DNA from 2 places in the Psychrobacillus sp. NPDC058041 genome. Region 1 is predicted to be linked to the other one. Evidence: riboswitches for the same ligand, from Rfam matches in the RefSeq annotation. Region 1 holds a riboswitch; the other holds the start of a gene.
What was found. Region 1 has a riboswitch for preQ1 ahead of ACFVR1_RS14575 (QueT transporter family protein). Riboswitches for the same ligand answer to the same signal wherever they lie in the genome.
Positions count from the first base shown of each region.

Region 2: linked by a shared signal. The riboswitch ahead of queF (preQ(1) synthase) and the one ahead of ACFVR1_RS14575 (QueT transporter family protein) in region 1 are both predicted to bind preQ1.

Region 1 is NZ_JBHVRO010000009.1:86,325-90,754, forward strand. Features, by position in the region: gene ACFVR1_RS14560 (polysaccharide deacetylase family protein) at 1-350, shown strand, start outside; gene ACFVR1_RS14565 (DUF3006 domain-containing protein) at 510-758, opposite strand; gene ACFVR1_RS14570 (MBL fold metallo-hydrolase) at 745-1,959, opposite strand; PreQ1 riboswitch class I at 2,073-2,117, shown strand; gene ACFVR1_RS14575 (QueT transporter family protein) at 2,125-2,607, shown strand; gene ACFVR1_RS14580 (glycine betaine ABC transporter substrate-binding protein) at 2,653-3,546, opposite strand; gene ACFVR1_RS14585 (ABC transporter permease) at 3,554-4,198, opposite strand; gene ACFVR1_RS14590 (ABC transporter ATP-binding protein) at 4,199-4,430, opposite strand, start outside.
Region 2 is NZ_JBHVRO010000005.1:91,353-95,782, reverse strand. Features, by position in the region: gene ACFVR1_RS09730 (threonine aldolase family protein) at 1-463, shown strand, start outside; gene ACFVR1_RS09725 (DUF899 family protein) at 526-1,425, opposite strand; PreQ1 riboswitch class I at 2,174-2,220, shown strand; gene queF (preQ(1) synthase) at 2,348-2,848, shown strand; PreQ1 riboswitch class I at 2,875-2,918, shown strand; gene queC (7-cyano-7-deazaguanine synthase QueC) at 2,970-3,629, shown strand; gene queD (6-carboxytetrahydropterin synthase QueD) at 3,633-4,106, shown strand; gene queE (7-carboxy-7-deazaguanine synthase QueE) at 4,099-4,430, shown strand, end outside.

The DNA.
Region 1 (4,430 bases):
AAGCCAAACTCGTTCGTGTTCCATATGGCAGCAAACCAGATCTTACGGTAACAATGCAATCAGAACTTATAAAAAAAGGCTACAAACTATGGGATTGGGACGTCGATTCAAGAGACTGGAAATACACCGACAAAGAAGCCGATCAAATAGTCAAAAACGTAAAAGCAGGAATAGAAAAATCATACAAATCAGGAGATCGAGACATCATTGTGCTTCTTCACGATCGAAGCCAAACAACAAAAGCCTTACCACAAATAATTGAATGGTTACAAAAAGAGGGTTATACACTCAAAACATACGAACCCGAGCATCACATCGTCAAAAACTTCCTACACGACACATCCCTCTAACAATGTATGACAAAATTATTACAGGTGCCAGGCACTAAAACTAACATGAATAACATAAATAACGCGAATAACACAATAAACGTGACTAACATGAATTTTGTAACATTCATGTTAGTCGCGTTTGTTTTGATAACAGTGAATTTTATAATTGAAAAACTTCTATTTTTTGTTGTTCTTTAATTGTTCTAATAAGGATTGAACTTTATCTCTTTGTTTAGTCGTTTCGTTTTCTAGTAGTTCTATTTTATACGTTTCATTCAAGATCGAGATAGATACAATATCTCCTTCATTAAGGAGTTCATGTATCTCAGTACAAGGTACAAGTAAGCTTTCTGTTTCAGTTGGATACTTTAAGAATACCGCAAAGTCACCTTCGAATCGATCTAGTGTGTATTTATTCGACTTCACTTACGATCTCCCCTTTGTCGTTTATTAATTTCGCTGCATCTCCGTCATTTCTCCAAATTTGTCCCTTCGTCCATTTAACATATCCATTACCTTCTTTAGCATTCGGACCGCTCGTAATAAAAATAGTTTTCCCCGAAGCTAGATTGATATTTGGAAACTTGAATACTTGATTGCCAATTACAGATACTAGTTGCCACTCATTCAAATTCACTGTAGTATTACCTGTGTTCGTAATACCTATAATCTCTTCACGCAAGTCTTTGCTTGAAATAACTACTCCAGATTTAAGTGTAGTTGAAGTTGTTTCAATTTCTTTCGTTCGTTCCACAGATGAAACAAAATAATCCACACCATCTGTCTTAATGACAATATTCCCTACCTCTGCAGTGGCATAAACTTGTGATTTAACATTTTTCAGACGAGTCACCACTTCTGCATTTGGATGTCCGTAGGAGTTATCTTTTCCATAACTCAATATCGTAACTTTTGGTTTAACAGAACGAATAAATGCATCTGAGCTACTCGTGTTTGACCCATGATGGCCTGCTTTCAAAACGGTAGACCTCAAGTCAAACTCTTTTAACATGCTGCTTTCCACGTTAATATCTGCATCTCCTGTTAATAAAAATGAAACCTCTCCATACTGCACCTTCAATACGATAGATGCTTCATTATTATCTTTGGAATCCTCACCTGCATTTAAAACAGTTATTTTAATTTTGGAATCTAAAGGGATTGTGTCCCCTCTACTCGGCACTATATAGGGTATTTTTTTATCTAAAATAAGTTGTAGCATTTTCTCATATGTCTGAGAAGTATGTACTTTCCCTGAATCCACGAAGTTATTAATCGAAATAGAATTTAATACTGGAATAAGTCCACCAATATGATCCGCATCTGGATGAGTCGCCACAACATAGTCCAACTTCTCTACTCCTTGCTCACGTAAATAAGCAACAACTTCTTTACCAGCTTCCTTCTTCCCTGAGTCAATAAGCATACTTCTACCTTCCGGTGATTGTATAAAAATAGAATCCCCTTGACCTACATCGATAAAATGGACACTCATTTCCTTTCCTATATTCACCTTATTTACTGGGCTAGCCTTTGTAGTTTCTAAATTTTGCGTTTGTGTTTCCATCGTACATCCAACCATCATAAAGATCATGCATGCACTAATAAATAATAAAATATATTTCATGTAAAACCTTCCTTTTAAAGACTGACCCCCATTTTAACATAGTAGTTTACAAAGCTAAAAGTTTTTTTGACAAATCGACTACTAGTGTCATATAATTATCAATTGGCATTACAAATAACGTGGTTCGAGAACCTCCCACGGAAAAAAACTAAGGAGAAATGAATAATGAAAACAAAAACTCTTGCAACTAGCGGGATTATCGCTGCACTGTATATTGCAGTCTCGTTACTGGTGGCGCCAATAGCATTTGGTGCGATACAATATAGGATTTCCGAAATGTTCAACCACCTAATCGTGTTCAACAAAAAGTATTTCTTCGGAATTGTACTAGGAGTATTTATCACTAATATTTTTTCTACCATGGCCGCATATGACCTTATTTTTGGAGTAGCACATTCAGTCATTTCGTTAGGAATTTCGATTTTTGCATCTAAATTCATTAAAGGTCATATTCCACACATGATATTTAATACAGTGATATTTACGTTTATGACGTTTATCATCGCATTTGAACTACAACTTGCCTTTCAACTACCATTCTTCTATACATGGCTAACTGTTGCATTCGGTGAATTCGTTGTACTAGTAGTCGGTATCCCAGTGATGACTGCTTTAAATAAACGCTTAAATTTTAAAGCTCTACTTTAATCAATAAGCACCGGATTCTATTTATATTAGAATCCGGTGCTTTTTTTATTTCTTTAATAATCCTTTATCAACTAAAAAGTCATGTGCAACATCTTCTGGTTTATCTCCATCAATATCTACGCGGGCATTCATTTTTAACATATCTTCTTCTGTTATTTTTCCTGCAAGTTCATTCAATACATTTTCAAGCTTTGGGAACTTTTTTAGTGCTTCTAATCGAACGACAGGGGCAGCGTCATACTTTGGAAAAAATCCTAGATCATCCTCAGTTGTTTGTAACTCAAAACGTTCAATTCTACCGTCTGTTGTAAATGCAGGTATAACATCTACATCTCCGTTCTTTAATGCTTCATACATTACATTTGGATCGAGACTTTCCGTTTTTGTGAATGTAAAAGGATACGAGTTAATAAAATCATCAAAACCATCTCCTTGACGTTCATAAAATGCATGCGGGGCGCCGAAGACCATATTTCCTGTTCTAGAGATTTCAACTAAGTCAGAATATGTTTTTGCATCGTAGTTTTTACCTTTCGTATAAGCTAATGTATACGTATTTTCAAAACCTAGTGGACTAAGCCAAGTCGCATCAAACTTATCTTCGTATCCTTTTTTCACTCGCTGTAATACTCTTTCCGAACTTTCTCCAACCTCTGAATTCTCTTTTAGAACGTCCTTTAATCCGGTTCCTGTATACTCGACATACAAGTCTATATCACCTTTTTTGAGAGCGGGGGTCATGATAGCCACTTCCCCTAGCCCCTCTTTATATTTCACCTTATAGTCTGTCTTCGCTTCAATATATTGCCCTAAAACTTGTGGTAGTATATATTGTTCAGTCCAAGGCTTTCCACTTATAACAAGTGCATCATTCGAGCTAGAACATGCCCCTAATAAAACAGTTGTTGCAATCCCAATCGCTAAAAACGTCTTTTTCATTTCTCAATCATCCTCCAGTATTTAATCCTTTTGGTGTGGACTTTTTCTCTATTAATTTCAATGCAAAATCAAATAAAACAGCCAATAAAGCAACAGGTAATGCTCCTGCTAAAACGAGTGAGTTATTATAAGACTGCAAACCACGGTAAATAACATCACCTAAGCCCCCTGCCCCAACAAATGTCGCCAGCGTAGCAATCCCAACAGTTAAAACAGTGGCTGTTCGTATGCCAGCCATTATAAAAGGCAAAGCAAGAGGAAACTCAATTTGCCATAGTAATTGGCTTTTTGTCATTCCCATTCCTTGCCCTGCTTCAATTATCGATCCATCTATACTAATAATCCCAGTGTATGTATTGCGTAAAATTGGTAAAAGTGCGTAAATAATCAATGCAATTAATGCTGTTTTTGTGCCAATCCCGATTAACGGCACTAAAAAACCGAATAACGCTAAACTAGGAATTGTTTGAAAAATAGCCGAAATTCCTATCACTGGCTCGGCGAACTTTCGATACCTTGCAACAAAAATACCTAAGGGAAGTGAAATGGCTATACCTATAGCAAGAGCGATAAATGACAGGAAAATATGTTGAATAAATGCTTCTTGAATCAAATCGGATCTATTTTGAATTGTTTCGATAAATTTCTGCACTTAAACCACCTCTTCTTTTTCAAGCATTGCGCGTAAGAGGACAGATTGGTTCACATATCCTAACTTTTCATTGGTCTTTTTTACAAGTAAACAATTTTCACGACCTTCTTCTAATAAAGCAATTGCTTCTTCTAACAGTAGACTTGCATCCACTTCTATACACGGGCTTTGTTTTTCTTGTTCAAAGAAATAGATAAATTCCTGTATTTCACGTTTCCCAACTGATCGTTTG
Region 2 (4,430 bases), on a different contig from region 1:
CATCTCGACACTTGTAGATGCTTTCTATATTGGTGGGACTAAGAATGGCGCTCTTTTAGGCGAGGCATTAGTCATTTGTAGAAATTCATTAAAAGAAGATTTTCGTTTTCATTTGAAGCAAAAAGGAGCTCTTCTAGCAAAAGGGAGACTATTAGGTATTCAATTTTATGAACTGTTCCGGGATGATTTATTTTTTGAATTGGCTCAGCATGCGAATAAGATGGCAGCCATTCTTAGGGAAGCATGTAACAATGCCAATTTTTCATTTTTGACCCATTCTCCATCCAATCAAATCTTTCCGATATTACCGAACGAACTGATTGCGGAGCTTCAAAAAAATTACTCGTTTATCGTATGGGAAAAGATTGATTCCACACACTCTGCGATTCGATTAGTAACATCATGGGCAACAAAAGAGGAAGAAGTAAGAGCATTTGTTGAGGAAATAAAGAAGAATATATAGATAAAAATGTCCCTGTGTGAAACACAATTCTGAATAGTGTCTGACACAGGGACAAAAACAATTCACTTTGCTATTTCAAACAGATGAAACTTCAAACCATATGGATCTGCAATCATCACGCTCTTTTCAGCGAACTTCTTCGTAATAACACAATTATTTTCTAATAGAAGATTCATAGCCGCTTCAAATTCCTCTACAGCAAATTCAAAGAATGTATTGTTTTCCGTGCTTTCTTCAAGGAAGAAGTTAGTACCACTCATTGAAAACTTTGTTTCCTTCTCTAAAGTTTGTTCACTTTTCATCCCTAAAATGTTCTCATAGAATTCAACGGCATTAGGATAATCGGTAACACCTACTGCAATATTGTTTGTTAATTGGAATAGGGAGCGACTGTTTAAATTCTGTTTGGCAACGACATCATTTGAACCGGATGGAAGTAAATCAAACAATGGCCAAGTCAAACAAAAATCGTCGCCAGGTCCAAATGGTGCTTGTGCAATTAAATAAATATTACCCTCGTTATCTTTACGGAAAGTGGACACGCCGGGATGGTGATACTTCCCATTTTGAAAGCCCATATCTTCTGTAAAAGTACTCTCTTTTGTTGAAATCATAGGAAACTGCCATTTCCGGCTTGCTGAAAAATCCTCTTGCACTTCAGGTGTATCTGGAGAAGCTAAAACGAAGCCCGCTTTGGCAATTAAATGATGAAACACACCATTAATTCCGTCCGCCCACATGGTGCAGTAAGAACAACCTTTTCCCATATTATGAACGACAATTAATTCCTTCTTGTTGCCAAACAACTCACATAAGGTAGTTTGCTGATGAGTGGATGTAGTGAATTCATAATTATGAACAACTCTTTCTGGTACGGACATTCTTAGCTCCGTAAGTTTTTTTTTCTTCTCAAGAATTTCATTTTGAAGCGCTTCAATTTGGGATTTTAAATCGGACGACATAAGATTCAGCTCCTTTTCGAATACTATACTTATTCACTAACGCATAACCTTTTTCCTTCATAAAACGATCTCTTGTGGTAGAAACAAATTAGAGGAAAATAAATATGTTTGATTATTCAAGAACAACTAAAAAGATTGTGCTTAATATGTCTGCTTAAGTTTCTTAATAGTATAGGATGGTCAACGGGGATTGAAATTTGGAGTTCTCGCAGAGGAGAGATTGGGGAAATGTAGGAGTAAAATGAATAAGTAGATATCGCTACCTGACACGAGTAGTAATATCTACTTATCTATGTTTCTTAGTTTCATTATTAATCTAAAGTCTCCCCTATGCGACAACTGTTTGTAGTAATAGCTTCAATAACTCATCTAATGTTTCTGGTAGTTGCACTGGTAAACCTATTGGACTCTTCATTTCTATTCCTCCTTGAATCTCGTATTCTATTACTAATATAGTCAATCTAGTTCGAGTTTATACATAAAATTTGAAGAAAATATTAAAAAATTTGATAATCTCTTAAAAAAGATTATCAATTTAAATTACTTAGATTTCTACTCAAATCTATTTCTTCATTTTCTTCACTGCTTCTCTTCTACTATTCATCCTAGAGATTACTTTTCCACGCTAAATCTATAGTCTCAGAGATGTGAATTCAGTATTTAAAATCATCTGGGGTGGAACAGAAGAGAAATATCTATTTGACGTTTCCACAAGTATTCTATATCATAAAAAGGTACCCGAACTTAATCGGGAGAGGTTCATAGCTCATACCCTCTATAAAAAACTATGGATACATGACTATTCGCCATGTCCATATTTGGACGTGGCTTTTTTGTTTTTATCCTCATAAGTTTGCAATAGAATGTTTGTAGATACCTCTTTTGAAAAGTGCTGGGAAACTTTTTAATGGGAGGTTTTTTTATGTCTGGAAGAAGTCATGAAGAAGGTTTAAAGGATTTAACATTGTTAGGTAATCAAGGTACACAGTATTCATTTGATTATGCACCAGAGGTATTGGAGTCGGTAGATAGTCTTCATTCTAATCGTGATTACTTCGTGAAATTTAATTGTCCAGAATTCACTAGTTTATGCCCGATTACTCAACAGCCTGATTTTGCAACGATGTATATTTCGTATATACCGGATAAAAAAATTGTAGAAAGTAAATCTCTAAAATTATATTTATTTAGTTTTAGAAACCATGGTGATTTCCATGAAGATTGCGTCAACATCATCATGGACGATTTAATTAAGCTACTTGATCCAAGGTACATAGAGGTTTGGGGAAAATTCACACCACGTGGGGGAATTTCCATTGATCCATGGTGCAACTATGGAAAACCAGGTACCAAATACGAAGAGATGGCAAATTTCCGTTTGATGAACCATGATCTGTACCCAGAAAAAATAGATAATCGATAATTGAGAAATTGAATAGTCCACATGCGAAGAAAGAGGTTTTTAGCTACCCTCTTTAAAAAACTAAGAAGAAAACAGCATTCTTTTTAGGGTGCTGTTTTCTCGTTATAAGGGAGTTTTACAGATGAAGCAGGAAAAAGCAATTATTGTGTTTAGTGGAGGTCAGGACAGCACGACTTGTCTGTTCTGGGCAAAAGAACGTTTTAAAGAGATAGAGGCAGTGACTTTTGATTATGGTCAAAGGCATAGCCTTGAAATTGAATGTGCGAAGGAGATAGCAAGGGAACTCGGTATCAAGCATCATATTCTTGATATGTCGCTCTTGAATCAGCTTGCACCGAACGCATTAACAAGGAATGACATAAAGGTAGAAGACGGTGAAGAAGGTGAACTACCATCGACTTTTGTTCCTGGACGAAATCTGCTCTTTCTTTCATTTGCTGGAGTTTTAGCGAGCCAAGTAGGAGCAAAGCATATCGTGACTGGAGTTTGTGAAACAGATTTTAGTGGATATCCTGATTGCCGAGATATTTTTGTTAAATCCTTGAACGTATCGTTAAATTTAGCTATGGACGATACCTTTGTTATTGATACGCCACTGATGTGGTTGAACAAGGCACAGACATGGGAACTTGCCGATCAACTTGGGGCGCTTGAATTTGTTCGAGAAAGAACATTGACCTGCTATAACGGTGTAATAGCAGATGGCTGCGGTGAATGCCCAGCTTGTAAGCTCCGCAAAAAAGGGCTTGATGAGTATTTAAGCTTCAAGAAGGAGTCTTAAGGCATGTCTGATTTTAGAATTGTCGAGAAGCTCCAAAAAATAGAGGAAGACATTCAAAGCAGTCAATTGAGCTATCATTCCAAGCGTATTCTCGTGAGTAAGGAATTTACCTTTGATGCTGCTCATCATTTACACAACTATGAGGGGAAATGTAAAAACCTTCATGGCCATACGTATCGTGCCGTTTTAGGTTTGAGTGGATACACGGATGAACGTGGTTTGATGATTGATTTTGGCGATATAAAAGAAATATGGAAGCAAAAAATAGAGATTTATTTGGATCATCGCTATTTAAATGAAACCCTTCCACCGATGAATACGACAGCAGAGAACATCGTTGTTTGGATCTATCAAAAGCTGGTAGAGGCACTGCTTGATTACCAACGAAATAATGGGGCACGTGTAGAATTTGTCAGATTGTATGAAACTCCGACAAGTTATGCGGAAGCGAGACGGGAGTGGATGGAAGTTGAGTAAGGTACCCGTTATGGAGATTTTTGGACCAACGATTCAAGGCGAAGGAATGGTAGTGGGCCAGAAGACAATGTTTGTGCGAACTGCCGGTTGTGACTACTCCTGTTCCTGGTGTGACTCATCGTTTACGTGGGATGGCAGCGGTAAACACCTTATTGTCCAAATGACAGCAGAAGAGATTTGGTCTGAGTTGAAACGTCTTGGAGGCAGTGGTTTTTCATTTGTTACGATTTCTGGTGGAAATCCAGCACTCCTTCGAAATTTGGAAGCACTCATAGCTATTTTAAAAGAAAACGAGATAAAGATCGGAGTGGAGACACAAGGAAG